Regions from separate parts of the Streptomyces sp. JNUCC 64 genome, predicted to be linked through region 2. Evidence: riboswitches for the same ligand, from Rfam matches in the RefSeq annotation. Region 2 holds a riboswitch; each other region holds the start of a gene.

Region 1 (7,730 bases), 5.9 Mb from region 2:
GCAATGAAGCCCAAGACGGCGGTGGCCATGTCCGCCGTGCTCAACCTGGTCGGTGCCTTCCTCTCGGTCGAGGTCGCCAAGACGATCTCCGGCGGCATGATCAATGAGGACGGCATCTCACCTGAAGTGATCTTCGCGGCGCTCGTCGGCGCCATCCTCTGGAATCTGCTGACCTGGCTCCTGGGTCTGCCCTCCAGCTCCTCCCACGCCCTCTTCGGCGGCCTCATCGGTGCCGCGGTCATGTCGGCCGGCTGGGACTCGGTGAACGGTTCGACCGTCGTCACCAAGGTCCTGATCCCCGCCGTCGCCGCGCCCCTGGTGGCCGGTGTGGCCGCGATGCTCGCGACCCGCCTCACCTACAAGATCGGCGCCAAGGCCGACGACAAGGCGACCTCCAAGGGCTACCGCATCGGCCAGATCTCCTCGGCCGGTCTGGTCTCCCTGGCGCACGGCACCAACGACGCACAGAAGACCATGGGTGTCATCACCCTGGCGCTGGTCACCGGTGGCGTGCTGGTGCCCGGGTCGAACCCGCCCTTCTGGGTCATCGCCTCGGCCGGCATCGCCATCGCGCTCGGCACCTACCTCGGCGGCTGGCGCATCATCCGCACCATGGGCAAGGGCCTCACGGACCTCCAGCCCCCGCAGGGCTTCGCCGCCCAGACCAGTGCCGCGACGGTCATCCTGGCCTCCTCGCACCTGGGCTTCTCGCTCTCCACCACGCAGTCCTGCTCCGGTGCCGTGATGGGCGCGGGCCTCGGCCGCAAGGGCGGGGTCGTCCGCTGGTCGACCGCCACCCGGATGTTCGTCGCCTGGGGTCTGACCCTGCCCGCGGCGGCCGTCGTCGGCGCCCTCGCCGAACTGCTCACCAAGCAGGGCACCTGGGGCGTCATCGCGACCGGCGCCCTGCTGATCGGCGGATCGACCGCGATCTGGATCATCTCCCGCCGCGAGGTCGTCGACCACACCAACGTCAACGACGTGGACACGGACGAGCCCGCGGGCGTCGTCACCACCGCCATCGCCGCGGTGACCCCGCCCCCCGCCGGTCCGGTCGGGGACACCACCACCGCCACGGGCGACCTCACGGCGACCGTCCCGGCGGAGAACGGCCCCTCGACGGAGTCCGCCCCGCGGACCGCCAAGGTGTAAGGAACCTCCATGAAAATCGACTGGGTAGCACTCGGCTCCGTGTTCGGGGTCAGCCTCGTGGTCACGGTGGCTCTCGTGGGCCTGTTCACCCTCGGGATCGTGGGCCTCTCCAAGCGGGAGACCGCGCTCGCCGGGGAGGGCGGCGCCAAGAACGGCTCGGCGGCCCTCGCGGTCACCGGCGCGTACGCCTGCTTCGCCCTGTGCGTCGCCGCCGTCGCCTACGGCATCTACCTGATCGTCGCCTGACGTCAGGACCGCGTTTTCCCCGACGGCCCGGTGGGTCACCGTTCCCAGGACGGTGACCCACCGGGCCGTCGGTCGTACGGGGCCGACGGACCCGCCCGTACCCCCAAGAGCCGGTGCCCGGCCGCCCGGGGCCGGTGGCCGGACCGGGTTCCCGGCCGCATGTGGGGCTTCACACACCGCGCCGCCGCAGGTCAGCGCCCGGTTGACGGGTGTTCTCGGGGCGTGGTGGACTGCCGGGGCCATTACGGCGGCAGCAGAGGAAGCCGGTGCGAATCCGGCGCGGTCCCGCCACTGTCACCGGGGAGCCTCCCCCACACCGAACGTCACGGCCGCACGGCTGGAAGACCGGGGGCGGCGCCGATCCGGGGAGCCAGGAGACTCTCGCCGTCGTTTCCGTCGACCCAGGGCGCGGACCCTGAGTGAGGACACAGCGATGCCGGGGCGCCCGTCTCCCGGTCCCGAGCGCCGGTGCGCGGGACCCCTCCACCGTCCACGCGTCCCCCGGGGCCGGGCGGGCTGAGCCGATGCGGGCCGGGCGAACCTTCGCGTACGGCGCCACCGCCGGACTGATCGGCGACCTCCTGTTCGGTGACCCCCGACGGGGCCACCCGGTCGCCGCCTTCGGTCGTGCCGCGGGCGCCGTCGAACACCTGTTGTGGCGCGACCACCGGGGCTGGGGCACCGTGCACACCCTGTTGTGTGCCGGGGGCGCGGCGGGCGCAGCCGCGCTGGCCGCGCGCGCCGTGGCGCCCTCGCGCGCCGCCTCGGTGGCGCTGACCGCCGCCGCCACCTGGGCCGTCGTCGGCGGGACCAGTCTGGGCCGGGAGGCCCGTGTCATCGGCGAGGCGCTCGCGGCGGACGATCTGACGGCCGCCCGGCGGCGGCTGCCCCATCTGTGCGGCCGCGACCCCGAGGCGCTGGACGCCGACGGCATCGCCCGCGCGGTCGTCGAGTCCGTCGCGGAGAACACCTCCGACGCCGTGGTCGGCGCGCTGGTGTGGGGGGCGATCGGCGGGGTCCCCGGGCTGGTGGGCTTCCGCGCCGTCAACACCCTGGACGCGATGGTCGGCCACAAGTCGCCGCGCCACCGCCGGTTCGGCTGGGCCTCGGCCCGTCTCGACGACGTCATGGGCTGGCCGGGGGCCCGGCTCACCGGCGCCCTCGCGGTGCTCGCCGGGGGTGCCCCGGGGTCCGCCGCGCGGACCTGGCGCGCCGACGCGGGGAGCCATCCGAGTCCCAACGCGGGCGTCGCGGAGAGCGCGTTCGCCGGGGCGCTCGGCGTCCGGCTCGGCGGCACCCTCTCCTACGCCGGACGGGTGGAGCACCGGCCGGTCCTCAACGGGGGCGGCCGTGCCGTGGCGGTGGCGGACGTGGAGCGCGCGGTACGGCTGTCCCGGCGGGTCGGCTGGCTGGCCCTGGCGGTGTGCGCGGCCGGACGCGGGGCGCTCTCGGTCCGCGCCGCCCGGCGCGCCGGGGCCGTCGCCACGGCCGCCGCCACGGCGGCCGGGAGCGGTGGGGCCGCGAAGGCCGCGGCCACCGTCATCGGAAGGGGTCGGTAGGGGTGCGGGGCGGACTGCTGGTCGCGGGGACGACGTCCGACGCGGGCAAGAGCGTGGTGACCGCCGGGATCTGCCGGTGGCTGGCGCGCCAGGGCGTCAAGGTGGCGCCGTTCAAGGGGCAGAACATGTCCCTCAACTCCTTCGTCACCCGGGACGGCGCCGAGATCGGCCGGGCCCAGGCGATGCAGGCGCAGGCCGCCCGGGTGGAGCCCAGCGCGCTGATGAACCCGGTGCTGCTGAAGCCCGGCGGGGACCGCACCAGCCAGGTGGTGCTGATGGGCCGTCCGGTCGGGGAGATGAGCGCGCGCGGCTTCTTCGGCACGCGCGGCGGCCCCGACGACGGCCGCCCGGTGCCCGGCGGGCGGCGGGCGCTGCTCGGCACGGTCGTGGAGTGCCTGGAGGAGCTGCGCGCCACCCACGACGTGGTGGTCTGCGAGGGCGCGGGCAGCCCGGCCGAGATCAATCTGCGGCGCACGGACATCGTCAACATGGGCGTGGCCCGGGCCGCCCGGCTGCCGGTGCTGGTGGTCGGGGACATCGACCGGGGCGGGGTGTTCGCGTCCTTCTTCGGGACGACGGCACTGCTGGCCCCCGAGGACCAGGCGCTGGTGGCGGGTTACCTGGTGAACAAGTTCCGGGGCGACGTCTCGCTGCTGGAGCCCGGACTGGAGATGCTGCGCGGGCTGACCGGCCGCCCCACCTACGGGGTGCTGCCGTTCCGGCACGGGCTCGGCATCGACGAGGAGGACGGGCTGCGGGTCTCCACGCACGGCACGGTCCGCGGGGCCCCGGCCGCTCCCCCGGTGGGCGCGGAGGTGCTGCGGGTCGCGGTGTGCGCGGTGCCGCTGATGTCGAACTTCACGGACGTGGACGCGCTGGCCGCCGAACCGGGGGTGGTGGTCCGCTTCGTGGACCGTCCGGAGGAGACCGCCGACGCGGACCTGGTGGTCGTCCCGGGCACCCGGGGCACCGTGGGCGCGCTGCGCTGGCTGGAGGAGCGGGGGCTCGCCGGGGTGCTGCGCCGCCGGGCCGCCGAAGGCCGTCCCGTCCTCGGGATCTGCGGCGGCTTCCAGGCGCTGGGCGAGCGGATCGAGGACGAGGTGGAGTCCCGGGCGGGCACCGTCGACGGCCTCGGTCTGCTGCCGGTGCGGGTGCGGTTCGCCCGGGAGAAGACCCTGGCCCGGCCGTCCGGCGCGGCGCTGGGCGAGCGGGTCGAGGGGTACGAGATCCACCACGGGGTGGCCGACGTCCTCGGGGGCGAACCGTTCCTGGACGGCTGCCGGGTGGGCGCGGTGTGGGGCACCCACTGGCACGGTTCGCTGGAGTCGGACGGCTTCCGGCGGGCGTTCCTGCGGGAGGTCGCGGCGGCGGCGGGGCGCCGGTTCGTCCCGGCGCCGGACACCTCGTTCGCGGCGCTGCGCGAGGAACAGCTCGACCGGCTCGCCGATCTGATCGAGGAGCACACCGACACCGACGCGCTGGGCGCGCTGATCGCCTCGGGTCCGCCGCCGGGGCTGCCGTTCGTCCCGCCGGGCGCGCCGTGACGGCCGCCCCGGTGGCGGGGCCCGCGGCCTCCGGACCCACCGGCCCCGGACCCGCCCGTACGGGCCGACCGCGCGTCGGCGTCGTCCCCGTCACGCACGGCACGGGAGCCGCTCGCGTCATGAACGCCGCACACGGCACCGGCACCGCTCGCCTCATGAGCGCCACGCACGGCGCGGGTACCACACACAACGCGGGCGCCACCCGCGTCATGAGCGCCACGCACGGCACGGGTACCGCCCACGGCACGGGCGCCACGTACGACCCGCACGACACGCACCTCACGCACGACCCGCACATCACGACCCCAGTACCGTCCACGCCCCGCGCGGGCCGCAACGACAGGGAGGGCCACGGGTGACCACCCCGTATCCATTCACCGCCATCGTCGGTCAGGACGACCTCCGGCTGGCACTGCTGCTGAACGCGGTGTCGCCCGCCGTCGGCGGCGTCCTGGTGCGCGGCGAGAAGGGCACCGCGAAGAGCACCGCGGTCCGGGCCCTCGCCTCGCTGCTGCCGGAGGTCGCGACGGTCACCGGCTGCCGCTTCTCCTGCGCGCCCGACGCGCCCGACCCGGGCTGCCCGGACGGCCCCCACGAGGTGGGCCCGGCGGCCCGGCGGCCGGCGCGGATGGTGGAACTGCCGGTCGGCGCCTCCGAGGACCGGCTGGTCGGCTCGCTGGACATCGAACGGGCCCTCACCGACGGGGTGAAGGCGTTCGAGCCGGGACTGCTGGCCGACGCCCACCGCGGCATCCTCTACGTGGACGAGGTCAACCTCCTCCACGACCACTTGGTGGACCTGCTGCTGGACGCGGCGGCGATGGGCGCCTCGTACGTGGAGCGCGAGGGCGTCTCCGTGCGGCACGCGGCGCGGTTCCTGCTGGTCGGCACGATGAACCCGGAGGAGGGCGAGCTGCGGCCGCAGCTGCTGGACCGGTTCGGGCTGACCGTCGAGGTGACGGCGGACCGGGAGCCCGCGCGCCGGGTCGAGGTCGTCAAGCGGCGCCTCGCGTACGACGACGCCCCCGGGGGCTTCGCGGAGCGCTGGGCCGGTGAGGAGGCGGCGCTGCGGGAGCGGATCTCGGCGGCCCGCGCCCTGCTGCCCTCGGTACGGCTCGGGGACGGCGCGCTGCTGCGGATCGCGGCGGTCTGCGCGGCCTTCGAGGTGGACGGCATGCGCGCGGACATCGTGATGGCGCGCACCGCGACGGCGCTGGCCGCGTGGGCGGGCCGGACGGACGTCCGCACCGAGGACGTCCGGCGGGCGGCCCTGCTCGCGCTGCCGCACCGCAGGCGCCGCAACCCGTTCGACGCGCCGGGACTGGACGAGGAGAAGCTGGACCGGGTGCTGGACGGGTTCGGCCCCGACGACGAGCCGGAGCCCGAGCCCCCGGCCGGACCGTCCGGGGAGCAGGACGCCCCGGACCCGGACGACGCGGCGGGCCCGGACGACGCGGCGGGCCCTGAGGACGGGGACGAGCCTGACCCCGATCCGGACGGCCCCGGCGGCCCGGGCGGAAGCGGTCCGGACGACGGTCCCGGCGCCCCGCCCCCGCCCCGGAACGCGCCCGAGCAGGAGCCCCCGGCCCGGCCCACCGACGACGCCGACGCCCCGGAGGCCCCCGAGGGACAGCCGGTGGGCGTGGCCCCCGAGCGCCCCGCGACGGCCGCCGGCGAACCCTTCCGCACCCGGACGCTGACCGTGCCCGGGCTCGGCGAGGGCGCGGCCGGGCGCCGTTCCCGGGCGCGCACCGAGCACGGCCGGACCACCGGGGACCGCCGTCCCCGGGGCGCCCTGACCTCGCTGCACCTCTCGGCGACCGTCCGGGCCGCCGCCCCGCACCAGCGGGCGCGCGGCCGGTCGGGCCCCGGGCTGGTGGTGCGCCGGGACGATCTGCGGCAGGCCACCCGGGAGGGCCGGGAGGGCAATCTGGTGCTGTTCGCGGTGGACGCCTCGGGTTCGATGGCGGCCCGGCGGCGGATGAGCGCCGTCAAGGGCGCCGTGCTGTCGCTGCTGCTCGACGCCTACCAGCGGCGGGACAAGGTCGGGTTGGTGACCTTCCGGGGCGCGGAGGCCGCGCTCGCGCTGCCGCCGACCTCGTCGGTGGACACGGCGGCGGCCCGGCTGGGCTCGCTGGCGACCGGCGGCCGGACCCCGCTGGCGGCGGGGCTGCTGCGGGCCCGCGAGGTGCTGCGGGTGGAGCGGCTGCGGGACCCGGCGCGACGGGCGCTACTCGTCGTGGTCACCGACGGCCGGGCGACCGGCGGGGTGGAGCCGGTCGGCCGGGCGGCGCGCGCGGCGCGGCTGCTGGCGGCGGACGGGGTCGCCTCGGTGGTGGTGGACTGCGAGTCGGGTCCGGTGCGGCTGGGGCTCGCGGGGCGGCTGGCCGTCGACCTCGGCGGGACGCCGGTGACGCTGGAGGAGCTGCGGGCCGACGCGCTCGCGGGACTGGTCAAGGACGTACGGGGCGCCGAGGGCGCCCGGGGAAGGGTCGCGTAATGCCACAGGGACAGCCGTCCGTCGTACCGGAGGACGGGCTCACCACGCGTCAGCGCCGCAACCGGCCGCTGGTGATGGTGCACACGGGCGTCGGCAAGGGGAAGTCCACGGCGGCGTTCGGAATGGCGCTGCGGGCCTGGAACCAGGGCTGGCCGATCGGGGTGTTCCAGTTCGTCAAGTCGGCGAAGTGGAAGGTCGGCGAGGAGAACGCGCTGCGGGTGCTGGGCGCCAGCGGCGAAGGCGGCACCGTGGACTGGCACAAGATGGGCGAGGGCTGGTCGTGGATCCAGCGGACGCCGTCCAGCGCCGTCGAGGGCGCCGACCCCAACGAGGTGAACGCGGCGAAGGCCCGGGAGGGCTGGGAGCAGATCAAGCGCGACCTCGCCGCCGAGACCTACAAGCTGTACGTGCTGGACGAGTTCGCCTATCCGCTGCACTGGGGGTGGATCGACGTGGCCGAGGTGGTCGCGGTGCTGCGGGACCGTCCCGGCAACCAGCACGTGGTGATCACCGGGCGCAACGCCCCCGCCGAGCTGGTGGAGTTCGCGGACCTGGTCACCGACATGTCGAAGGTGAAGCACCCGATGGACGCGGGCCAGAAGGGTCAGCGGGGCATCGAATGGTGACGCGGCCGCCCCGGGCCCTTCCCGGGGCCCTCCCGGTGGCCGGGTCCCTCCCGGGTCCGGGTCCGGGGTCGGCGACGGGGAGACGCCCGTGACCTCCGTACCC
Region 2 (7,730 bases):
GCGGGGCGGATGACCGCCTCGGTGTGGTCGTCGATCTCCGACGAGTTCCTCGACTACCTCGGCGCCCTGTCCGTCGCGGACCCGTCGCTCGACTCCCCCGAGGCGCGCGCCGTGCTGGAGGCCGCCGCCGAATCCGCCGCGGGCGCCGTGCAGTTCGCCGCGTACTGGCCGCACGTCTCCTTCAGCGTCTTCCTCGACTACGTCAACTTCGGGATGGGGTACGAGCCGGGCGAGGGCGAACCGGATGAGGACGGGCCGGAGGGGGTGACGGCGGGAGGGTGGCTGGACGCCTTCTGCCTGGCGGTCCTCACCGACCGGACCCGGCGCCACGGCGAGGCGTTCCACTTCGCGCGCGAGGACGACCGGCGCGCACGGCGGGGCGAGCCGTTGGCGGAGCTGATCCACGGTCTGATGGTGTACGTACTGGACGATCTGGACGACGAGGACGCCCCTTACCCGCCGTCGGCGGACCACAAGCGGGCCGCGCTGGACGAGGCGCTCGCCCGGGTCCGCGCCCGGGAGGAGGCCGGGTCCTCCCCGGCAGGGGAACATCCGCACACCATCGCGCTCGCCGCGCTGCGGGCCCTGGCGGCCGGGGACCGGGCGGGCTTCGGGGAGTGTCTGACACGGCTGCTGACGGCGCCCGGGGTCCGGCCCGGCCCGGGCGGCGGGCCCGCGAGCCTGCTGCCGCTGCTGCCGTTGGCGCTCGCCGCGCTCGGCTACCGGAACGAGGGCTGGTGGCCGCCGCTGGAGACCGACTACCTGCCCCGCGCCCTGGTCACCGGTTTCGAGGGAGCGGGGCCCCGGGTCGGGGCCTACGGACGGGACCGGCGTCCCGACGCGGTCGCGGAACTCGCCGTCCGGCACCTGGTGGTGGACCGGCCCGGCGACGGGACGGGCCCGGGGACGGACGGGGAGCGTCTGCCGCGGCACAGCCGGTGGAGGGCCGACGGCCGCCCGCTGGACGCCGGTGCCTGGCAGCGCGCGATGGCGCACGCGCTGATCGACGGGAACCGCGAGGAGCTGGCCCCGCTGGTCGTCGACGGCGAACGCGCCCTGGAGGGCGATCCGTCGGCGTTCGCGGCCTACCGCCGGGCCCTGCTCGCCTATCTGCGCGCGGACGACCCCGTCCCCGCCGTGGACGAGGCGCTGGCCGTCCAGGAGCGGTCCCGGGACTGGGGGTTCGCGATGCCTCCGATCGTGCTGCTGTCACAGTTGGCGGAGGGGGACGAGGAGAGCTTCAACCTCGCCCTGGCCGACGCCCTGGAACGGCACCGCGACCACTACCGGGTGGCGGACCGGCCGCGGGACCCCGACGCCGCCCTCGACCTCGATGTGCTGGCCCTGGCCTGCCACGCCCGACGGCACCGGGGCTGGGCGATACGGGTGGACTCCCCGTACCTGCCCTCCGCGCGGCCGGCCGCGAGGGCACCGCTGTCGTCCGGCTGACGGTGTCCGGGGACGCGTCCCCCTCGGTGCGCCGTCCCCTCCGGGCGGCGTCCCCCGGGGAGCCGCCCGGTCCGGGTCCTTCCCGGGGCTGAGGGGCCCTCCGCCTCCCGGCGGTCCGGTGCCGACTCCGGGGGGACGCGGCCGGGGTGGCGTACGGGCGAGCCTGGCGGGGTGAACACACACGACACCGCCGGCCCGATGCCGGCCGCCGTCCCCCGCCGCGTCGTCCTCGCCGCCCACGCCGTCCCCCTGGTCGTGCTGCCCTCCGGGCTGTGGCGCGTCGGGGTGCTGCTCGCCCTGCCCGGCTTCGGCACCGCCGAGGCCCGGGCGCAGCACTGGCACACCGACCTCTACATGGTCGTCCTGGCCGTGTTGTCCGAGGGGCTCGCGCTGCTGACCCTGGGGCTGGTGAGGCCCTGGGGCGAGGTGGTGCCGGGCTGGGTCCCGGTGATCGGGGGGTGGCGGCCCCGTCGACGGGCGGTGACCGCCACGGCCCTGACCGGTGCCCTGGCCCTGACCGTCCTCACCGTGGGCTTCGCGGTCTCGCTCGCCGTGAGCGACTTCCCTCCCGGGCACAGCGCGGTCGAGCAGGCGCTGCTCTCCCTCTGCTATCTGCCGCTGCTGGCCTGGGGGCCGCTGCTGGCCGTGGTGGCGCTCGCGTACCACCGGCGCGGGGCCCCGGGACGGACGCGGGGAGCGTGACCGTCCCGACCGGCCCGGGAGGCGGGGGCCCGGGCCGGTCGTCCGTGGGGCGCGGGTGTCCGGGCCGGTCCGTGGGGGCGTTTCGCGACAACTTCGCCTCCGGAGCGCGGAGTCCGGCCGGGGCGCGGTCCCGTGCCGGGGCGCCCCGGCGGGCGTTCCGGGCGCTTCCGAGCCCCTGGGCGGAACGGATCACAACAGGCCATGGCCGTCGGAGGCACCCTGTCGCGGCCGGGAGTAGACGCCCTACGCTGGAAAGCGCAGTCGGTTCGCGTCACCGTTCGCGGGGACGCGTCGCAAGAGGGAACCCGGTGCGAATCCGGGACTGTCCCGCAGCGGTGAGTGGGAACGAAAGCCGTCACGGCACTGGCTCCTTCCGGGGCCGGGAAGCGACGGCCGGTAGGAAGGCGCCCCCGCGGGGCACGTGCCCACGAGTCCGAAGACCTGCCACTGCGCGCGTGCCCCGACGGCACGCGCTGTCCACGGCGGCCCCGAGGGCTGGGTCAGCGGTGCGGGCGGGCCGTCATGTGCGCGCGGCGGGTCCGCTCCCCCTGTCCCCGTCGTCCGGGCCCGGGCGACGAGGAGGAACGCGTTCGTGACCGGTGGCGACAGCAGTCCGTCCGTACGGCCGTCCGCGGTGGCCCCGCCGCGCGGACCGCGCGGGTGACCGCCCCGGGCGGCGGGCGGACCCCCCGGACCTTCGCCGGGGTCTGTCACGGGACGCTCGGCGAGCTGTACCAGGGTCCCCTGGCCCCCTCGCCGGAGCCGGACATCGCCCTGGTGTCGTTCCCCGTGGACCGGCACTCCTGGGTCTACTTCACCCCCGGCGCGCGGGAGACGGGCCCCTCGCCCCTCGGGCCCAAGTCCCGGGCGGCGGTGCGGCTGTTCACCGAGCACTTCGGGGTGGCCCTGCCGCCGGGCCGCTGGAGCACCCACTCGGAACTGCCGGTCGGGGTGGGGATGGCCAGTTCCACCGCCGATGTGGTGGCCACGCTGCGCTGTCTGTTCCGGATCTTCGCGCTGCCCTGGCAACCCCGGCTCGTCACCGGTCTGCTGGCCCGGATAGAGCGGGCCGACAGCGTGTTCCTGGACGAGTTCGCGCTGTACCTCAGTGCCCGTCATCGGGTGGTGCGTCGACTCGGCACCTCCCTCGGGTTCCATACCGCCTACGTCGTCGAGCAGGGCGGTGTGGACACGTCCGCCGTCACTCCCCTGCTGCTGCGGCAGTACCGGCGACGCGGACAGGAGTACGAGCGGTGCCTGAGCGACCTGCTCAAGGGCTTCGCCGTCGGCGACCCGGCCGCGGTGGCCCGGGCGTCGACCACCAGTGCCGCGCTCGCCCAGGAGGTCCTGCCGAAACGGACCTTCGACACCGTCCTCGCCCACCGCGAGGAGTTCGGGGCCGACGGCGTCTTCGTCGCCCACACCGGCTCGCTGGTCGGATACCTGTTCTCCCACCGGATCGGGTTCTCGACCAGGGACGAGCTGTCCGCGTTCTTCCACTCGCTCGGCCACCAGTGCGCCTTCGCCCAAGGAGGATACGGGTGATCCACCCCCACATCGCCGACGCCCTCAAGACCCCCGACCTGGTCCGGCTGGCCCCCGGCACGGTCCTGCTCCGCTTCGAGTCGATGAAGGTCTACTCGGCTCTGGCCGCCGTCCGCCGGTTGCTCGACCGGGGCACGGTCCGCCCGGGACAGACCCTCGTCGACAGTTCCAGCGGCATCTACGCCTACGCCCTGGCGCTCGCCTGCCACCGGTACGGCATGCGCTGCCACATCGTCGCCTCCACCACCGTGGACGAGACCACCCACGCCCAGCTGGAGGTCCTCGGGGCGACCGTGGAACGCGTCAGACCCTCGGAGAACCTCAAACTGGACCAGGAGCTGCGGGTGCGACGGGTCCGGGAGATCCTCGCCGACCGGCCGGACGTCCACTGGATGCGCCAGTACCACGACGACGTCCACTACCTCGGCTACCAGGAGGTCGCCGACCTGGTGACCCGTGAGCTGCCGGGGCGGGAGCTGACCCTCGTCGGCGGGGTCGGTTCCGGCGCCTCGACCGGCGGACTGGTGGAGCGGCTGCGGCTGACCGACCCGTCCGTCCGGCTGGTCGGCGTCCAGCCCTTCGGCAGCGTCACCTTCGGCAGCGAGGACCACCACGACCCGGAGGCCATCATCGCCGGGATCGGCTCCTCCATCGTCTTCGACAACGTCCGCCACCACCTCTACGACGCGGTGCACTGGATGGACTTCACCCACGCCATGGCCGGGACGGTCGCCCTGCTGCGCGACCACGCGGTCTTCGCCGGGCTGTCCACCGGCGCCGCCTACCTCACCGCCCTCCACGAGGCGCGCCGGGACCCCGACCGCGTCCACCTGGTGATCGGCGCGGACACCGGGCACCGCTACGTCTCCCGGGTGTACGCCCGGCACGCCGAGGCCCTGGACCCGGCCGGGCTGAAACCGGTCGAGGTGGGCTCCCCCCAGCAGATGACCATGCCGTGGTCCACGATGGCGTGGAACCGCGCGCCGGGCCCGGCCGACCGGAAGGAGCACGCCGCGTGACCGTGGCCTGCCTGGAATCGCTCACCTTCGGCCTCGGGCACCTGGCGCGCGCCGCCGGACGGCTCGGGGAGCGCCTGGTGCTGCTCACCCGCGACCCGGGGTACTACGCCTACGAACTGGAACGGCTGGAGCCGGGCGCGCTGGACGTGGTGGAGGTCGACACCTTCGACACCGCCGCCGTCACCGCCGCGCTGGAGCGGCTGCCGGAGCTGCGCGGGCTGATCGGCTCCACCGACACCTGGACCCTGGTCGGCGCGGAACTCACCGCCGCCTTCGGGCTGCCCGGGCTCGCCCCGGACGTCCTGCGGCTGACCCGCGACAAGGCCCGGGTCCGCACGGCGCTGTACGAGGCCGGACTGACCCGGGCCCCCGCCACCGAGGCGACGGGGACGGGGGTCGGGAGCGAGCTGCGGGACGCGGTCCTCAAGCGGACCGGACTGCCCGCCGTCCTCAAGGACACGGCGGGCACCGGCAGTCAGAACGTGTGGCTGGTGCGCGACGAGGCCGCGCTGGACGCGGCGCTGGCGGAAGCCGCCGACCGGCGGCTCACCGGACGGCTGTTCGCGGAGCCCTTCTTCGCCGGGCCGGTCTACAGTGCCGAGACCCTCACCTGGGAGGGCCGCACCCGGCTGCTCGGGGTGTCCAGCAGGCTGATGTCGAGGGAGCCCCGCTTCCGGGAGGAGATCACCGCCTTCCCGGTGGCGTTCCCCGAGGAGCGGCGGGCGGCCCTCGCGCGCTGGCTGGACCGGGTGCTCGCCGCCGTCGGGTACACCGACCGGTTCGCGCACGTCGAGTTCGCCCTGACCGCCACCGGACCCGAGGTGGTGGAGATCAACCCGCGGATCGGGGGCGCCCTGGTCGGCGAGGGCCTGTGCCGGTCCCTCGGGGTCAACGTCTACGAGGCGATGGTGCAGACCGCGCTGGGGGTGCGGCCCGCGCTGATGGACCTGGACCCGCCCGGCGGCCCGGCCGTCGCCTTCGTCCTCGGCTACCCCGACCGGGCCGGGGTGTTCACCGGCGTCGAGGGGCTGGAACGGCTGACGGAGATGCCCGGCGCGCCCGTCTGGTACCCGGTCAAGCGGACCGGCGACCGGATCGAGCACCTGGACGACAGCCGGGGCTACGCGGGCATCGTCTACGCGGAGGCCGAGACCGCCGAACTCGCCACCCACCACGCGGTGGCGGCGGCGAACGCGGTACGGGTGCTGACCCGGCCGCTCACCGACGCGGAGCGCGGCGGCGGTGGCTGACCCGGCCACCGGCGGGCCCTCGCCGCGCGCCGTCCTGGCGACGCTGGGCGGCGGGGCGCGCTTCCTGCTGCTCAGCTCGTTCCTGATCCCGCTCGGCAGCTTCATGGTGCTGCCGTTCATGTCGGTGTTCCTGCACGAACGGCTCGGCATGGGGCTGGGCGCGGTGGGCGCGGTCCTCGCCGTCGCCTCCCTGGTGCAGTTCTCCGGCGGGATCCTCGGCGGCGCGCTGGCCGACCGGATCGGGCTGCGGCGGACCATGCTGTGGGCGCTGGTGATCCGCACGGCGGGGTTCGCGGGGCTGCTCCTCGCGCTGCGCTGGCCGCCGCTGGCCGTCGCCGCGCTCGTCCTCACCTGCGGCGGGGCGGCCCTGTACCTCCCGGCGAACAAGGCGTACCTGGTGCACGGGGTGGACGAGGAGCGCCGCCCGGCGTTCCTGTCCCTCGGCAACGCGGCGCTGAACGCGGGGATGGCGGTGGGGCCGCTGGTCGCGGGCCCCTTCGTCCTGGAGTCGCCGGGGCCGGTGTTCCTCGCCTCGGCCGCCCTGTTCGTGGTGGTCACGGTGGGGCACGCCCGGCTGCCCCCGGTGGACGAGGGCAGCGTCCCCGGCCCCGTCCCCTCCCCCGGCCCTGCCCCGGTCCCCGTCCCCGACGCGTCCGGGGCGTCGGGGCCCGGGGCGTCGGAACGCGGAACCCCGGGGCACGGATCGCCGGGCTCCGGGCTGTCGGCGCGCGGGCTGCTGGCGGGGGTGGCGGTGCTGCCGTTCGCCGCCAACGCCCTGGCGTTCTACCTGTACTTCCACTTCCAGCACTATCTGGCGGTGTACGCGGTGGAGCGGGCGTCGGCCACGTTCTACAGCCTGGTGCTGCTGCTCTGCTTCGTCCTGGTGATCGTCGTCCAGCCGCTGGCCTCGTCGGCGATCGGACGGATGCCCTACGGCCTCGCCCTGGCGGGGGGCTTCGCGGGGCTGGCGGCGGGACTCGCGGTGCTCGCGGTCGGCACCCGGCCCGCGCTGCTGGCGGGCGGAGTGCTCATCACCCTCGCCGACATCGTGCTGTTCCTCAAGAACGACCTGGAGGCGCTGCGTCGCGGCACCCGCTCCGACGCGGTGGTCTTCGGTCAGCAGCGGCTCGCGGCGGGGCTCGGCGCCGGGGCCAGCGGGGCGCTCGGCGGACTGCTCTACGGGCTGACCGACCGGGCGGGCGGCACCGGCACGTTCTGGCTGGTGGCCGCCGCGCAGTGTCTGCTGCTGCCGCCCCTGTTGCTGCTCCTGGCGAGGAGGCGGACCGTCGCCGTCCCGGACCCGGCCGCCACCGGGGCCCCCGGGGCGGGGGCCGCGACCGGTGAGAGCCCCGGGAGCACCGGGCCCGACCGGACCGCCGGCCCACCGGACACCACCGGCACCACCCACACCCGCACCCACGCCGGCACCGGCCTAACTGGCACCAGCACCCACACCAGCACCCACACCAGCACCAGCACCAGCACCAGCACCAGCACTCAAGGCTCCCCCCATTCCCACGCCCCCGGCGACTCAGACGGCCCCAACCGTGACCCCGACCCCGACCCCGACCCCGAAGGGACGAGTACCCACCATGGCGCACACCGGCGGATTCCAGGACGATGACTTCTGGAGCGAGTTCACCGACTTCCTCTTCTCCGAACAGCGCTTCTCCCAGGCCGAGGAGCTGCTGGACACCTCCCCGCTGCTGACCTTCCCCGAAGGGACGCGCGTCCTCGACCTGTGCTGCGGGCCGGGGGTGTTCAC
Region 3 (7,730 bases), 6.8 Mb from region 2:
TCGTGTGGCAGCGGGCCGCGTGGGGACGGACCCGACGAGTCGCCCCAGTAGTCGGATGCGGGAGGCGGAAGGTTCCCGGCGATCTTCTGTGACATGGGTCACAGTAACCGGCTGTCCGGAAACGGGCTCGAACGCGCCAACTGTCCGGTCAAAGCCCTTACCCCGGACCCGTATCGCGCTGGCACCATGACCACCATGGGAGCCGGAACCGCACTCCGCGTCGCCCACACGGCGGTCCTCGTCGCCGTGTGCGTCGTGGTGTCCGGGCTCGGACACGACCTGGCGTCGGGGACCTCCCCCACGCTCCGGAGCTATCTCCTCGCCCTGGTCCCGATGACGCTGCTCGCCTGGCGGCTGGCCCGGCGGGAACGTTCCGCCGCGACGGTCATCGGGGCGAGCGCGGCGGCGCAGTTGATGCTGCACACCCTGTTCGGACTGGCGCACGGTCCGGACCCCACGGCGGCGCACGGCGCCCACACCGGGCACCGGATGTCCGTCGTCACCTCCGGGGAACACGGGGGCACGGCCGCGACCGACGCCGGGGACGCCGTACTCCGCGCGCTGGGAAGCCTGTTCGACCCCGCGGCGCTGACCTCGGGGATGGCGGGCGCCCACGCGCTCGCCGGGGTGGTGTGCGGCTGGTGGCTCTGGCGGGGGGAACGTTCCCTCGCCCAACTCGGCCGGGCGCTGGCGCTGTTCCTCGGGGGATTGCTGCCGCGGTTCGTCGCGATGACGCTGGGCGGTGCGCACGCCCTGCCCATGACCACCCCGTGGCCCACCGACCACCGGGGCTCCGACCGGCTGCCCACCCCGCTCGCACTGTTGCGCGCGACTCCCCGGCGGGGCCCTCCCTCCTTCGCGTCCTGACCCCCCGTCGGCGTTCCGGCCCGACCCCCTCCCTTCCTCCCCCACCCCACGCGGGACCGACGGGAACGGGCGGTCCGGGCCAGGGACTTCCGACTGATCCGTTTTCCTCACCCTTACCGGGCTCCTCCCGGACGCGAAGGACGATTTGTCATGCCTTATGCACCAAGGACCATCCTGACCAGCGCTCCGCGCGGCGGCGCCACCGCGCACCGCCACGCCCACCGCGACGCGGAGATCACCACCTGGGCGCTGGCCGCCGGACTCGGCGACCGGCGGGCCGCCGAACTCTTCGTCCACGCCACCTACGACGACGTACGGCGGTTCGTCGCCCACCTCACCACCGACGTACCGGGCTCGGAGGACCTGGCGCAGGAGACCTTCCTGCGCGCGCTGACCAGCCTCAGCGGGTTCGCGGGCCGCTCCTGCGCCCGGACCTGGCTGCTCGCCATCGCCCGCCGGGTCGTCGTGGACCGGCTGCGCCGGGCCTCCGCCCGCCCCCGGATCGCCGACACCTCCGACTGGCTGACCGCCGCCGAACGCGCCCAGCCCCGGCATCTGCCCGGCTTCGAGGAGTCGGTGGCCTTCATGGACGCGCTCGACGCCCTGGAACCCGGACGGCGGCAGGCGTTCGCCCTGACCCGGCTCCTCGGCCTCTCCTACGCCGAGGCCGCGGAGGTGCTCGACTGCCCGGTGGGCACCATCCGCTCCCGGGTGGCCCGGGCCCGCCGGGACCTCGCCGCCCACTGGGTGGACGGACCCGGCGCCGCCCCGGCCCTGGTCGCCGCCTGAACCACCCCTCCGGCGCGGGCGGTCGGCCGCCGCCCGCGCCGGGGGCCGTTCGCCGCCCGCCGTGTGACCTGCGCGGCAACCGCGCCCCGGACGTACCGGTCCGGGCGCCCGGTCTGTCATGATGACGCGGAAAGGCGACGGCGGAACGAGGAAACCGGTGCGAATCCGGTGCGGTCCCGCCACTGTGATCGGCGAGCGGACCCCGAACGGCCCACTGCCCCTACGCGGGTGGGAAGGGCGGGGCGAGCGCAGACCCGAGAGCCAGGAGACTCACGCGGTCGCCTCCTCGACAGAACTGGGGCGGATCTCCCCAGAGGGGGGAGTGAGTCGGGATGCCCGAAGGGCCGTCGGCCGACGATCCGGTGCCGTGCCGGGTCGTGGTGTGCCGCGACTGCTGCTGCGGCAGCGCCAGGAAACTGCCCGGTGTCGACCACGCCGCGCAACTCGCGCGGCTGCGCGATGAAACACAGGTGACGGTCTCCGACTGTCTGGACGTCTGCGACCAGGCCAATGTGATCGTGGTGCGCCCGTCCGCCACGGGACGCGCGGCCGGAGCCCGCCCCGTCTGGCTCGGCCTCGTCAACGACCCCGCCGCCACCGAGGACGTCATCACCTGGGTCCGGGCCGGTGGCCCCGGCGTCGCCGAGCCGCCGGACGTCCTGGACCTGTACGTCTTCGACCCGCCCCGGCGGGCCCGTACCGCCGCCCCGTCCGTCGACGGCCGCTGATCCCACGAACCGACCGCGCGGGCGCACCCTCGTGTGCCGTCGCGCGGTGAGAGGACCACCACACCATGAGCAGACGCTCTGTCTCCCTGCTGACCGCCGCCGTCTTCCTGATGGCGGGCTGCGGCACCGGCGGGGGCGGGGACGACGGGAAGTCCGGCGCGTCCGGCGACGCCCCCGAGGGCTTCCCCGTCACCGTCGAGAACTGCGGGGTGAAGACCACCTACGAGCGTCCGCCCCGGCGCGCGGTCACCCTGAACCAGCACGTCACCGAGATCCTGCTGGCCCTCGGGCTGGAGAAGTCGATGGCGGGCACCGCCTACCTCGACGACGAGATCCTCCCCGAGTACGAGCGGGCCTACCAGGGCGTCAAGGTCATCTCCGACGAGTACCCGTCGGTGGAGGCACTGCTCTCCGCCGAACCCGACTTCGCCTACGCGGGCTTCGACAGCGGCTTCGACGAGAAGGAGGGGCGCGGCCGGGCCGCCCTCACCAAGGCGGGCGTCGACTCGTACGTGAACGTCGAGGAGTGCCCCTCCGGGCCGGTGACGATGAAGCTGATCGAGACGGAACTGCGGACCGTCGGGAAGATCTTCGGAGTGCCGGACCGGGCGGATCGGGAGATCCGTAAGGTCCGTGCCGCCCTCGGCTCCGTCGAGGAGAAGCTCGGCGAGGTCGAGCCCGTCGACGTGTTCGTCTACGACAGCGGAGACAAGACCGCGTTCACCGCGGGCGGCGCGGGCATCGGCAACGAGATGATCGAGAAGGCGGGCGGCAAGAACGTCTTCGACGACCTGGACAAGCAGTTCGGCGACGTCTCCTTCGAGCAGGTCGCCGAGCGCGCCCCGGACGCCATCGTCATCTACGACTACGGCGACCAGACCGTCGCCCAGAAGAAGCGGTTCCTGCTCGCGAACCCCGCGCTGAAGGACGTCCCGGCGATCAAGAACAAGCGGTTCGCGGTGCTGCCGCTCTCCTCCACCGTGCTCGGCGTCCGGGTCCCGTCCGGCGTCACCGACCTCGCCCGCCAGCTGCACCCGGCCCGCTTCCGGTGACGGGCGCGCCCCGCACGGCGGCCCTCGGCGCGCCGGACACCGCGAAGCCGTCCGACCCGGCCCCCGGGCGGGTCGGACGGACCGGGCGGGTCCGGGCGCCCTATCCGCTGGTCCTCGCGGGGCTGGCCGCGCTGGTGCTGGTGGCGGCGACGGCGGGCGTCGCCGTCGGCTCGGTCGGGGTCCCCGCCGGACAGGTGTGGAGCATCCTGCTGCACCGGATCCACCCCGGCCTCGCCGAGGTCGACTGGACCCCGGTGCGGGAGACCATCGTCATGGAGGTCCGGCTGCCGAGGGTGCTGCTGTGCGCGGTCGTCGGCGCGGGACTCGCCGTCGCCGGGACCGCGCTGCAGGCCCTGGTCCGCAACCCGTTGGCCGATCCGATGCTGCTCGGGGTCTCCTCGGGCGCGTCGGTCGGCGCGGTCGCCGTCCTGGTCCTCAACATCACCGTGTTCGGGCTGGCGACCCTGCCGATCGCCGCGTTCTGCGGGGCGCTCGCCGCGCTGGTCGCCGTGTACCTGCTGGCCAGGTCCGGCGGACGGATGACCACCATCCGGCTGGTCCTCGCGGGCGTCGCGATGGCGGAGGTGCTGTCGGCGCTCGCCAGCTTCCTCATCGTCACCTCGAACGACCCGCACAAGACGCAGTCCGCGCTGCGCTGGATGCTCGGCGGACTCGCGGGCACCACCTGGGACATGCTCTGGATCCCGGCCGTGGTGGTGCTCGCCGGGACGGCGGTGCTGCTGGGGGTGAGCCGTCCGCTGAACCTGCTGCTGGCCGGGGAGGAGGCGGCGACCGCGCTCGGACTGGACGTGCACCGCTTCCGGGCGGGGATGTTCACCGTCGTCGCCCTGATGATCGGCACCATCGTGGCGGTCAGCGGCCAGATCGGATTCGTCGGTCTGATCATGCCGCACATCGTGCGGCTGCTGGTGGGCGCCGACCACCGCCGGGCGCTGCCCGCGGCCGCGCTGCTCGGCGCCGCGTTCCTGATCGCCGCGGACCTCGCGGCACGGACCCTGATGAGCCCGGAGGAGGTCCCCGTCGGCATCCTCACCGCCCTGGTCGGCGGACCGTTCTTCCTGTGGCTGATGCGACGGAGGACGGCATGACGGCACCGGTGGGCCAGGACGGCACGGCCGCGCCAGGAGCGCTGGACATCGAGGACGTGACGGTCGTCGCGGGCGGCCGGGCGCTGGTGTCGGGGGTGTCCCTGCGGGTGGCGCCCGGGGAGGTGGTCGGACTCGCCGGGCCCAACGGCGCGGGCAAGTCGACGCTGCTGCGCACCGTCTACCGGACCCTGCGGCCCACCGCGGGACGGGTGCTGCTGGACGGCGAGGACGTGTGGCGGCTGCCCGGCAAACGGCTCGCCCGGCGGCTGGCGGCGGTGCTCCAGGAGAGCGCGGGCGACTTCGAGCTGACGGTCTACGACGTGGTGGCGATGGGCCGCACCCCGCACAAGCGGGCGTTCGCGGGCGACGACGCGCACGACCGGACCGTCATCACCGACGCCCTGACCCGCCTGGACGTGGCCCACCTCGCCGACGCCGCGTTCGAGCGGCTGTCCGGCGGGGAGAAGCAACGGGTGCTGATCGCCCGCGCGCTGGCGCAGCGGCCGGGCACCATGGTGCTGGACGAACCGACCAACCACCTCGATCTGCGGCACCAGTTGGACGTGCTGCGGCTGGTGCGGCGGCTCGGGGTCACCGCGGTCGTCGCCCTGCACGACCTCAATCTGGCCGCCGCGTTCTGCGACCGGATCTGCGTCCTGGAGGCGGGCCGGGTGGTCGCGCTGGGCCCTCCGGCGGAGGTCCTCACCCCGGAACTGCTGTCCTCCGTGTACCGGGTGGAGGCGGAGGTGGGCACCCATCCGCGCACCGGGGTCCCCCACGTCACCCTGCTGACCGGGGACGCGGAACCGGCGCCGGCGCCCCGCCCGTGACCACCGGCCGCCGCCCCCGCGCGGGGGACACGGTCACGGCAGGCGTGGCGGACACGGCGACGGCAGCGGCGACCGGGGCGACCGGGGCGACCGGGGCGACCGGGGCGACCGGGGCGACCGGGGCGAACACGGCTGGCGCGACGGCAGGTACGGGGGAAGGTACGGCGGGCGCCGCCCGGGGCGCGCGGGGCGGGTCCCCGGCCCCCGAGGCCGAGGTGGCCGCCGCGCTCGCCGACGTGGCGGACCTCGGCGGCTTCTTCGTCCTGCGGGTCGGCGGCCCCGACGACGGCTGGCACCCCCTCGACACGGCGTACCCGCACGGCCTGCCCGATCTGATCGCGGCGACGGCGGCCCGGCACCGCAGCCGTGAACCACGGGTCGCCGCCTCCATCACCCAGCTCGGCCACGCCGCCCGGCTGTGGTCCCCGGTCCTCGCCTGCGCCGTGCTGCACGGTGTGGTGCCCGACCTCACCGGGCTCCAGCGCGCCGACGAGGGCCCGGCACTCCGGCTGCCGCGCGCCACCGGGCGGTACGCGGACCGCCGGACCGCCCGGCTCGCCGACGAGCTGTACGACACGGTGGTCGTCCGGCGGCTGGACGCGCTGCGCGACGGACTGCCCGTCCGGGTGGCCCCCCGGCTCCTCGACGGGAACACCGCCTCCGCCCTGGTCGAGGCGGGCCGGGCGGTGCTCGCCGCCCGCCCGGAGGCCCGTGGGCGGCTGACGCCCCTGGTGGACCGGCTGCTGAGCACCGGCCGCCTGGCCGGGACCGGCAGGATCACCGGCCCCGCGCTGACCTTCCGGCGACGGAGCTGCTGTCTGTACTACCGGGCCCCGGAGGGGGCTCCGTGCGGCGACTGCTCGCTGGGCGCGAGGGGCTGACCCGTCGCCCCCTGCTGGCCCCGCTGCTCCCGCTGGCCCGGACGACCGGAACAGCGGGCGCCCGGGCGGACCGCACCCGGGCCCCTGGCACCGGGAAGCCTCCGTCGCGGCCCGCCGCCCGGAGCGGTCGACCGGGCGCCGTGTGACGGGCCCGCGCCTCAGAGGTGGAGTTCCGTCTCCCAGTCCTCGAACGGCGGCTCGACCCGGTAGTCCGGGTCGCAGCACGCCCGGATCCACTGCGCGACCCGGTACTCCGCCTCCCCTCCGTTGGTCACCTGGCCGTCCGCGTCGACCCGCAGCACATTGCCGTAGATCGCGAAGACCCGCTCCAGGGAGGAGCCGGAGTGGAAGACCGTCGGGCGGTAGTCGAACCCGTCGAGCAGGTCGACGTCGATAGTGCCGTTCGCCAGGTAGAAGGCGAAGAGCCGGAGCGAGGCGCGCACGTCGACAGGCAGATGTCCCATCAGCGCATCATGCCCGGCGCCCGGCCCGCGGTCCGGCACCGGCTCCTCACACACGGAGGACGCCGCCGTCCCCGCTCCGGCCGCCGGGCACCCCGCGCCCGGCGGATCCGGAGGCGTCGGCCGGGCCGGAGGTCACCGTCGGGCCGCAGGCGTCGGCCGGCCCGGGGGTCGCGGTCGTCGGCCCGGGGGCGTCGGCGGACATGTGCAGGGCGTCCACCAGCCCCCGGTAGAGCCCGTCGGTCCGCAGGAGTTCGCGGTGGGTGCCGGTCGCGCGGACGACGCCCTTCTCCATGACGACGATCCGGTCCGCGCCGACGACCGTCGAGAGCCGGTGCGCGATGGAGACGACGGCCGCGCGGTCGGCGTGGGCGCGGACGTGTTCGGTGACGGCGGCCTCCGTCAGCGCGTCGATCTGGGCGGTGGCCTCGTCCAGGAGCAGCACCTCCGGGGCGTGGAGCAGGGCCCGGGCGAGGGCGACGCGCTGCCGCTGCCCGCCGGAGAGCGAGGTGGGCGTCAGTTCGGTGCCCAGCCCGTCGGGCAGCGTGCGCACGTGGTCGCCCAGCCGGACCCCGTCCAGGGCACGGTAGAGGTCGTCGTCCGTGGCGTCCGGGTGGGCGAGCAGCATGTTGTCGCGGACCGAGCCGGGGAGCAGGGGGGTGTCCTGTTCCACGTAGGCGAAGCGACCACGGATGTCGGCGGCGGCCAGCCGGGTGTAGTCGGTGCCGTCCAGCCGGAGCGTGCCGTCCTCCGGGTGGACGAAGCGCAGCAGCAGGGAGAACAGGGTGGTCTTGCCCGCGCCGGAGGGGCCGACGATCGCGGTGTGCCCCCGGGCGGGGATGTCCAGGTCCAGGTTCCGTACGGCGGGTTCGGCGCCGGGGGCGTAGCGGGCGGTGACGTTCCGCAGCTCGATCAGGGGCCGTGCGGTGGGCGCGGTGCGGCGGACCGCGTCCCGTGGGGCGCCCGGGTCGGCGGTCCCGGGCCGGACGCCCCACCCCGGTTCGGCCGTCCCG
Region 4 (7,730 bases), 330 kb from region 2:
TGGCCTCCCTTGTGCGGCGGCGCCCCGAAGGGTCCGGCGTCCGCACCCTGGCGGCCCCGTGACCACTCGGGTAGCGTCCTGGGCCGCCGTGCGGGGGAATCCGGTGCGAGACCGGAGCTGACGCGCAGCGGTGTGGGGCGGCGGGAGCCGCGTCCGAGCCCGAATGCCCGTACGGCGAAGCGGTACAGAAGCCGTGCCCACGCGTTCCGGGCGACGGCTGCCCCGCCGCGCCCGGCGGTCCCGGGCACGGAACGGAGCGGTCGGCGCCCGCCGAATCCAGGAGCAGGTCATGCCCCGATCCCGTCCCGCCCGCCGTCGCGCCCTCGTCCTCGCCGCGACCCTCGGCGCCCTCGTCCTCACCGCCCCACCGGCCTCAGGGACCTCCAGCCCCGCGCAGCTGGCCACGTCCAGGACGAACGGCGTCGCCTACCTCAAGTCGCTCCAGGCCGCCGACGGTTCGTACGCCGGGTCCGGTCTGTCCAACGAATGGGCGTTCAGCGCCTTCGCCGCCGCCGGTACGGCCGCCGTCGACGTGGCACCGGGCGGTGACACCACCAAGAACGCCCGCACCGTCTACCGCGCTCTCCTCTCCACGGCCTCCTGGCCCTCCGCCTCGCCCGTGGTCACCGACTACGAGCGGGGAGTCCTCAACGCCTACGCGGCGGGCATCGACCCCGCGCGCGTCTCCGCGTCCCGCAACCTGGTGGCCGACGTCTACGCCCACTGGCAGACCGCCGAGGCCGGATACTTCGGGCCCTCCGCCAACTTCAACGGCACCGTGTTCGCCGCGCTCGCCCTCGGCGGCGCGAAGACCCAGTCCGGCGGCGCGCGCGTGCCCCAGCGGCTGACCGACGCGGTCGTCACCCGCCTCCGGGCCAATCAGCACGTCGACGGCGGCTGGACCTACGGCAAGGCCGAAGGGAACCCCACGGCCCTCAACTCCCCGAGCGACATCGACATGACCGGCGCCGGGCTGGCCGCGCTCTGCGTCTCGGGCGTTCCCCGCACCGACCCGGACGTGGTGCGGGCCAAGAACTTCCTCAAGGGGAAACTCGTCCCCGGCACCGGGGCGTTCGCCTCCCTGTACGGGGTCAACACCAGCTCCAACGGATGGGGCGTCGCCGGACTGAACGCCTGCGGCATCGACCCGCAGACGGGCGACTTCCTCACCGCGAACGGCAAGACCCCGGTCGACTTCCCGATCGCCCACCAGTACAACCCGGCGGGAGGCTTCAAGTACAAGCCGTCCGACACCGCGCCCTCCCCGTACGCGTCGATCGACGCGCTCCGCGCGGTCGCCGGGGGCGGATTCACGACCGCGCCCCCGACCCCGGTCACCCCGGGCGCCCCGCGCTGGGTCGCCCAGCCGGCGTTCACGCCCGGAACCGTCACCGAGCTGGCGCTGAGCGTCGACGACGGCGCCGGCAACCTCAAGGTCTGCTCGGTGACCCTCACCCCGACCGGCGCCACCACCACCCTCGGTGCCGTCCTGGCCGCCGCGACGGCCTCCGCCGCCCCGTCCGGCTGCGTCACCTCCGTGGCACCGGCCTCCGGCACCGGCGCGATCACCTCGGTCAACGGCAAGGCCAACAGCGGCTCCCAGACCTGGAAGGCCAGCGTCGACGGCTCCGCCTTCACCGGCGCCCTCCGCGAGAGGGTGATCAACGTGGGGGACACCATCGCCCTGCGCTGGGGTTCCTGAGCGGCGGCACGACGAAGGACCCCCGCGCCCCGAGCGTCCGGGGCGAGGGGGTCCCCGGCCGGGTGACGCCGTACGCGTGCGGGGCCGGGGCGCTGGCGGCGCCCCGGCCCCACGGGACCGGCGTCAGGAGGAGGGGAGTTCACCCCGGACGGTGCGGGCCGCGACGACCAGGTTCTCCAGCGAGGCGCGGGTCTCGGGCCAGCCCCGGGTCTTCAGCCCGCAGTCCGGGTTGACCCAGAGCCGTTCGGCGGGGATGGCCTCCAGGCCGGTGCGCAGCAGCCCGGCGACCTCCTCGACGCCCGGTACGCGGGGGGAGTGGATGTCGTAGACACCGGGTCCGGCCTCGCGCGGATAGCCGTGGGCGGCGAGTTCCCGGGCCACCTGCATATGGGAGCGGGCGGCTTCCAGGCTGATGACGTCGGCGTCGAGGTCGTCGATGGCCTGGACGACGTCACCGAACTCGGCGTAGCACATATGGGTGTGGACCTGGGTGTCCGGACGGACCCCGGAGGTGGTGAGCCGGAACGCCTCGGTGGCCCAGGCCAGGTAGCCGGTGTGGTCGGCGGCCCGTAGCGGCAGCGTCTCGCGCAGCGCGGGCTCGTCCACCTGGATCACCGAGGTCCCGGCCGCCTCCAGGTCGCCGACCTCGTCGCGCAGCGCGAGGGCGACCTGGCGGGCGGTCTCGCCGAGCGGCTGGTCGTCGCGGACGAAGGACCAGGCGAGCATGGTGACCGGCCCGGTGAGCATGCCCTTGACCGGGCGGTCGCTCAGCGACTGGGCGTAGGACGTCCAGCGGACCGTCATCGGCTCGGGGCGGGAGACGTCCCCGGCCAGGACCGGCGGACGCACGTACCGGGTGCCGTACGACTGGACCCAGCCGTGCTGGGTGGCGAGGTAGCCCGTGAGCTGTTCGGCGAAGTACTGCACCATGTCGTTGCGTTCGGCCTCGCCGTGCACCAGGACGTCGATCCCGGCCTTCTCCTGGAAGGAGACGACCTCCTGGATCTCCGCCTTGATCCGCTCCTCGTACCCGGCCGCGTCGAGGTGTCCGGCGCGCAGATCGGCGCGGGCCACCCGCAGTTCGTCGGTCTGCGGGAACGAGCCGATGGTGGTCGTCGGCAGCAGCGGCAGCCCGAGGCGGGCGCGCTGGGCCGCGGCCCGTTCGGCATAGGGCAGGGAGCGGCGCGCGTCGGCGTCGGTCACGGCCCCGGAACGGGCCCGCACCGCCGGGTCCCGGGTGATCGGGGAGGCGGCGCGGGAGGCGAGGTCGGCGCGGTTGGCGGCGAGTTCCGCCGTGATGGCGTCGGCGCCCTGCGCGAGGCCCTTGGCGAGGGTGACGACCTCGGCGGTCTTCTGCTTCGCGAAGGCCAGCCAGCGCAGGATCTGCGGATCGACGTCCCGCTCGGCGGACGCGTCCAGCGGCACGTGCAGCAGGGAGCAGGAGGCGGCGACGTCGACGCGGTCGGCGAGTCCGAGGAGGGTGCCGAGCGTCGACAGGGACGCCCGCAGGTCGTTGATCCAGACGTTGCGGCCGTTGACGACCCCGGCGACCAGCCGCTTGCCGGGCAGTCCGCCGACCGCCGCCAGGGCCTCCAGCTGGGCCGAGGCGGCTTCGGTGAAGTCCAGTGCCAGCCCCTCGACGGGCGCCTTGGCCAGGACCGGAAGCGCTTCGCCCAGCCGGTCGAAGTAGGAGGCGACGAGCAGCTTGGGCCGGTCGGTGAGGGCCCCCAGCTCCCGGTAGGCCCGCTCGGCGGCGTTCAGTTCGGCTGGGGTGCGGTCCTGGACCAGGGCGGGCTCGTCGAGCTGCGTCCACTCGGCCCCGGCGGCGCGCAGGTCCGCGAGGACCTCGGCGTACACGGGGAGCAGCCGGTCGAGGAGGGTGAGCGGCTCGAAGTCGGCGGGGACGCCGGGCGCGGGCTTGGCGAGCAGCAGATAGGTGACCGGGCCGACCAGGACGGGACGGGCGGTCAGCCCCAGGCCGAGGGCCTCCGTCAACTCGGCGACCTGCTTGGCGGAGTCCGCGCTGAACTCGGTGTCCGGCCCGAGTTCGGGGACCAGGTAGTGGTAGTTGGTGTCGAACCACTTGGTCATCTCCAGCGGAGCGACCTCCTGGGTGCCCCGGGCCATGGCGAAGTAGCCGTCCAGGGCGTCCGCCGCCACGGCGGCGCGGTGCCGTTCGGGGATCGCGCCCACCATGACGGTGGTGTCCAGGACGTGGTCGTAGTACGAGAAGTCGCCGGTCGGCACTTCGTGGAGACCGGCTCCGGCGAGCTGCCGCCAGGTGTTCCGCCGGAGTTCCACGGCGGTGTCCCGGAGGGCGTCGGCGGTGACACGGCCCTTCCAGTACCCCTCGATCGCCTTCTTCAGTTCCCGGCGCGGGCCCTGGCGGGGGTAGCCGTACACGGTGGCCCGTGCTGCCGCGGCTGCGGACTTCGTGGTCACGGAGATCTCCTTCGCGAGATGAATCCCTGAGCCCGGTGACGGGACGAGAGCGCGAAGGGGATGACGAACCGGACGGCGACGATCCGCGCCACGGGGGCACGGCCGTTCCGTCTGGTGTGTACGCCGACCCGCCCACGAGGTCACCGGGATGTCCGCGCGCGGAACGGTCCGCGCGCGGGCGGTCGGCAGGTCTTCGGACTCACGGGCACGCCCACCGGACTCGTCCGGCGGACCCCTACTGGCCGTCGCTTCCCAGGTCCGTCCGGACCCAGTGCGTATGACGGCGGTCGTTCCCACTCACCGCTGCGGGGCAGTCCCGGATTCCCACCGGGTTCCCTCTTGCGACACCCCGTCTGGCGGACGGGGCGAACCGACTGCTGGAGATCACCTTACGGGCTGCGGCGCGACGCGGGGATCCCCGGCGGGCGGAGGGTGACGGGGAGCACATCGCGTGGCGCGGCCTGCGGTGTCCGCTCCGGCCACCGCGAGCCGCGCGGTGCCCCGTGACGTCTGTGTGCCCTGCGTGTTCCCTGTGCTCTGTGCGCCCTGTGTGCCATCCGCGTCGCGGGAAGCCCTCCCGTCGCGGAGGGTCCTCCCGGTGCGGGGCCGGTGAACCGTGCTCCCGCGCGGCGGCGCGTTCGGGCGTAGGGGGGACTACGAGTGCCGTCCCCCGGCCCCGGTCTCCCGGCTCCCGGCCGCCGTTGTCGCCGGGGCGAGGGTGACGGGCCGGGGCCCGGGCGCGCCGCAGCAGTCTCCGTCGCCGTCCGTGGCGGTGCCGGGGGCGTCGTAGAGGCCGGAGCCGCCGCAGACGCCGGTCTCGGGGAGGGTGAGTTCGACCCGGTCGGCCGAGGCGGGGTCGCCCGCGAGGGCGGCGGCGACGGAGCGGACCTGCTCGTAGCCGGTCAGGGCGAGGAAGGTGGGGGCGCGGCCGTAGGACTTCATGCCGACGAGGTGGAAGTCCTTCTCCGGGTGGGCCAGTTCGCGGTGGCCGTGGGGGTAGACGGTGCCGCAGGAGTGCTGGTTGGGGTCGATCAGCGGGGCCAGCGCGGTCGGCGCCTGGAGGCGTTCGTCCAGACCGAGGCGGATCTCGGAGAGGAAGGACAGGTCGGGGCGGAGTCCGGTGAGGACGATGACCTCGTCCACCGGGTCGAGACGGCGTCCGTCCTCCGCGACCAGGACGAGGCGTCCGTCGCCGTCGCGCTCGATCGCCTCGGTGCGGAAGCCGGTGACCGCGTCCGCGTGGCCGTCCGCGACGGCGGCCTGCGCCGCGAGCCCGAGGGCGCCGCGCGCCGGGAGCTGGTCGGCGGTGCCGCCGCCGAAGGTGGCGCCGGAGAGGCCCCGGCGCAGGATCCACACCGCCTTCGTCCCTCTGCCGTCCGTGGCGCGGGCGAGGTCCGCGAGGGAGGCCAGCACGGTGAACGCGGAGGCGCCGGTGCCGATGACGGCGGTGCGTCCGCCCGCGTACCGGGCGCGGACGGCCGGGTCGGTCAGGTCGGGGACGCGGTAGGAGACGCGGTCGGCGGCGGCGCTCTCGCCGAGCGCGGGCAGTCCGTCGCCGCCCGCGGGGGCGGGGGTGGACCAGGTGCCGGAGGCGTCGAGCACCGCCCGCGCGGTGAGGCGCTCCTCCCGGCCGTCCGGGTGCTCGACGTGGACGGTGAAGGGCCGGGCCTCGCGGTCGGCGTCCACGATCCGGTCCCGTCCGGCCCGGGAGACCCCGGTGACCCAGGTCCCGTAGCGGACCCGGTCCCCGAGGGCGTCGGCCAGCGGCTGGAGGTAGTCCTCGACCCACTCCCCGCCGGTCGGGTACCCGACCGGGTCGGGAGCGGTCCAGCCGGTGGAGGCGAGGAGCTCGGCGGCGGCGTCGTCGATCACCTCGCTCCAGCGGGAGAACAGCCGTACGTGCGACCACTGGCGCACCGCGTCGGCGGCGGCCGGTCCCGCTTCCAGGACGAGCGTGTCGACACCGCGGGCGGTGAGGTGGGCGGCGGCTGCCAGCCCGATGGGACCGGCGCCGATCACGACGACGGGCGGTACGGTGATGGAGGACGCGGACACGGCGGTTACCCCTTGCTGGTTCGACGTTTGTCGATGGCTTGCCCTCCCAGCATGGCAACTGCTTCGATGGGCGTCAACATAGACAGATATCGAAACGAGGTCGTCGTGGAGCGCGCTGACGTGGTGGTGATCGGGGGTGGCCAGTCCGGGCTGGCGTCCGCCCGGGCCCTGGCCGGGGAGGGGCTGGGGGCGGTGGTCCTGGAGGCGTCGGGCCGGGCCGTGGGGGCGTGGCCCCGCTACTACGACGGCCTCACCCTCTTCACGCCCGCCCGCTACAGCTCCCTGCCCGGACCGGCGTTCCCCGGGGACCCGGACCGCTACCCGCGCCGGGACGAGGTCGTCGCCTACCTCGCCGACTACGCCGACCGCCTCGACGCCGACATCCGCACCGGGCGCCGGGTCCACGCCGTGCGTCGCACCGGCCACGGCCACGGTCACGGCTTCGAGGTGGAGACGGCCGACGGGGAACGGCTGGCGGCGCGGGCCGTCGTCGCCGCCTCCGGCTCCTTCGGCCGCCCGTACCGCCCCGACCTGCCCGGTCTCGACGCCTTCACCGGAATCGTCCTGCACGCCGCCGACTACCGTGATCCCGCCCCCTTCGCCGGGCGGCGCGTGATCGTGGTCGGCGCGGGGAACTCGGCCGTCCAGATCGCCGCCGAACTCGCCGTCGTCGCCCGGGTCACGCTCGCCACCCGGCGCCCGGTCCGGTACGCCCCGCAACGCATCCTCGGCCGCGACCTCCACTTCTGGCTCACCCGCACCGGCGTCGACCGCGCGCCGCTCGGCCGCTTGCTGCGCGTCCCGCCCTCGCCCCCGGTCATCGACGACGGCCGCTACCGGGCCGCCCTCGCCCGCCGGGAGCCGGACCGCCGGCCCGTGTTCACCGGGACCGAGGGCGCGGAGGTGATCTGGCCGGACGGAACGCGGGAGGCGGTGGACACCATCGTCCTGGCCACCGGCTACCGCCCCGACCTGCCCTATCTCACCGGCCTCGACGGCGCCCTCGACCGGGCCGGGCGCCCCCGCCACCGCGAGGGCCGCTCCCTTGCCCACCCGGGCCTCGCCTTCGCCGGGCTGGAGTGGCAGCGCGGCCTCACCTCCAACTCCCTCCGGGGCGCCGGACGCGACGCCACCCGCACCGCCCGCCACCTCGCCGCCCTTCTCGGCAGGGGTTGACCGGGGCGGCGCAGTCGCCGGGCGTGGTCGGGGGCGTCCGGTGGTGAGGGGCTTCCTCGGGCGGGTGTGCGAGGGAGCCCCTCACCGTTGCCGCTGGTGGGCGGGGGAGGGGCGGCGTCCCCGGGGTCAGGGGGCGAGAAGCAGGCTGTCGCCCCGTTCCCTGGCGGCGGCGTAACGCCGCGCCACGTCCTGCCAGTTGACGACGGCCCACATGGCGTCGATGAAGTCGACCTTCTGGTTCTTGTACTGGAGGTAGAAGGCGTGCTCCCAGGCGTCGAACACGAGGATCGGGGTCGATCCCTGGCCCACGTTGCCCTGGTGGTCGTAGACCTGCTCGACGATCAGACGGCCGCTG

Evidence for each region. Region 2 has a riboswitch for cobalamin ahead of ACVWNX_RS02885 (GHMP family kinase ATP-binding protein). Riboswitches for the same ligand answer to the same signal wherever they lie in the genome.
Region 1: another riboswitch for cobalamin. It lies ahead of ACVWNX_RS27410 (cobalamin biosynthesis protein); the one in region 2 lies ahead of ACVWNX_RS02885 (GHMP family kinase ATP-binding protein).
Region 3: another riboswitch for cobalamin. It lies ahead of ACVWNX_RS31180 ((2Fe-2S) ferredoxin domain-containing protein); the one in region 2 lies ahead of ACVWNX_RS02885 (GHMP family kinase ATP-binding protein).
Region 4: another riboswitch for cobalamin. It lies ahead of metE (5-methyltetrahydropteroyltriglutamate--homocysteine S-methyltransferase); the one in region 2 lies ahead of ACVWNX_RS02885 (GHMP family kinase ATP-binding protein).

What each region holds. Positions count from the first base shown of each region.
Region 1 is NZ_CM137015.1:6,646,846-6,654,575, reverse strand. Features, by position in the region: gene ACVWNX_RS27420 (inorganic phosphate transporter) at 1-1,152, shown strand, start outside; gene ACVWNX_RS27415 (hypothetical protein) at 1,162-1,398, shown strand; cobalamin riboswitch at 1,608-1,801, shown strand; gene ACVWNX_RS27410 (cobalamin biosynthesis protein) at 1,923-2,957, shown strand; gene ACVWNX_RS27405 (cobyric acid synthase) at 2,960-4,501, shown strand; gene ACVWNX_RS27400 (hypothetical protein) at 4,621-4,860, shown strand; gene ACVWNX_RS27395 (putative cobaltochelatase) at 4,857-7,001, shown strand; gene cobO (cob(I)yrinic acid a,c-diamide adenosyltransferase) at 7,001-7,627, shown strand; gene ACVWNX_RS27385 (cobyrinate a,c-diamide synthase) at 7,716-7,730, shown strand, end outside.
Region 2 is NZ_CM137015.1:758,106-765,835, forward strand. Features, by position in the region: gene ACVWNX_RS02875 (immunity 49 family protein) at 1-1,449, shown strand, start outside; gene ACVWNX_RS02880 (hypothetical protein) at 1,621-2,151, shown strand; cobalamin riboswitch at 2,396-2,614, shown strand; gene ACVWNX_RS02885 (GHMP family kinase ATP-binding protein) at 2,812-3,696, shown strand; gene ACVWNX_RS02890 (cysteine synthase family protein) at 3,693-4,715, shown strand; gene ACVWNX_RS02895 (ATP-grasp domain-containing protein) at 4,712-5,965, shown strand; gene ACVWNX_RS02900 (MFS transporter) at 5,958-7,589, shown strand; gene ACVWNX_RS02905 (class I SAM-dependent methyltransferase) at 7,558-7,730, shown strand, end outside.
Region 3 is NZ_CM137015.1:7,532,491-7,540,220, reverse strand. Features, by position in the region: gene ACVWNX_RS31190 (hypothetical protein) at 187-867, shown strand; gene ACVWNX_RS31185 (sigma-70 family RNA polymerase sigma factor) at 1,018-1,656, shown strand; cobalamin riboswitch at 1,769-1,928, shown strand; gene ACVWNX_RS31180 ((2Fe-2S) ferredoxin domain-containing protein) at 1,989-2,384, shown strand; gene ACVWNX_RS31175 (ABC transporter substrate-binding protein) at 2,450-3,436, shown strand; gene ACVWNX_RS31170 (FecCD family ABC transporter permease) at 3,544-4,545, shown strand; gene ACVWNX_RS31165 (ABC transporter ATP-binding protein) at 4,518-5,375, shown strand; gene ACVWNX_RS31160 ((2Fe-2S)-binding protein) at 5,591-6,256, shown strand; gene ACVWNX_RS31155 (DUF7677 family protein) at 6,415-6,720, opposite strand; gene ACVWNX_RS31150 (ABC transporter ATP-binding protein) at 6,767-7,730, opposite strand, start outside.
Region 4 is NZ_CM137015.1:429,213-436,942, reverse strand. Features, by position in the region: gene ACVWNX_RS01645 (prenyltransferase/squalene oxidase repeat-containing protein) at 290-1,702, shown strand; gene metE (5-methyltetrahydropteroyltriglutamate--homocysteine S-methyltransferase) at 1,826-4,144, opposite strand; cobalamin riboswitch at 4,312-4,534, opposite strand; gene ACVWNX_RS01635 (NAD(P)-binding domain-containing protein) at 4,799-6,199, opposite strand; gene ACVWNX_RS01630 (flavin-containing monooxygenase) at 6,305-7,375, shown strand; gene ACVWNX_RS01625 (superoxide dismutase) at 7,502-7,730, opposite strand, start outside.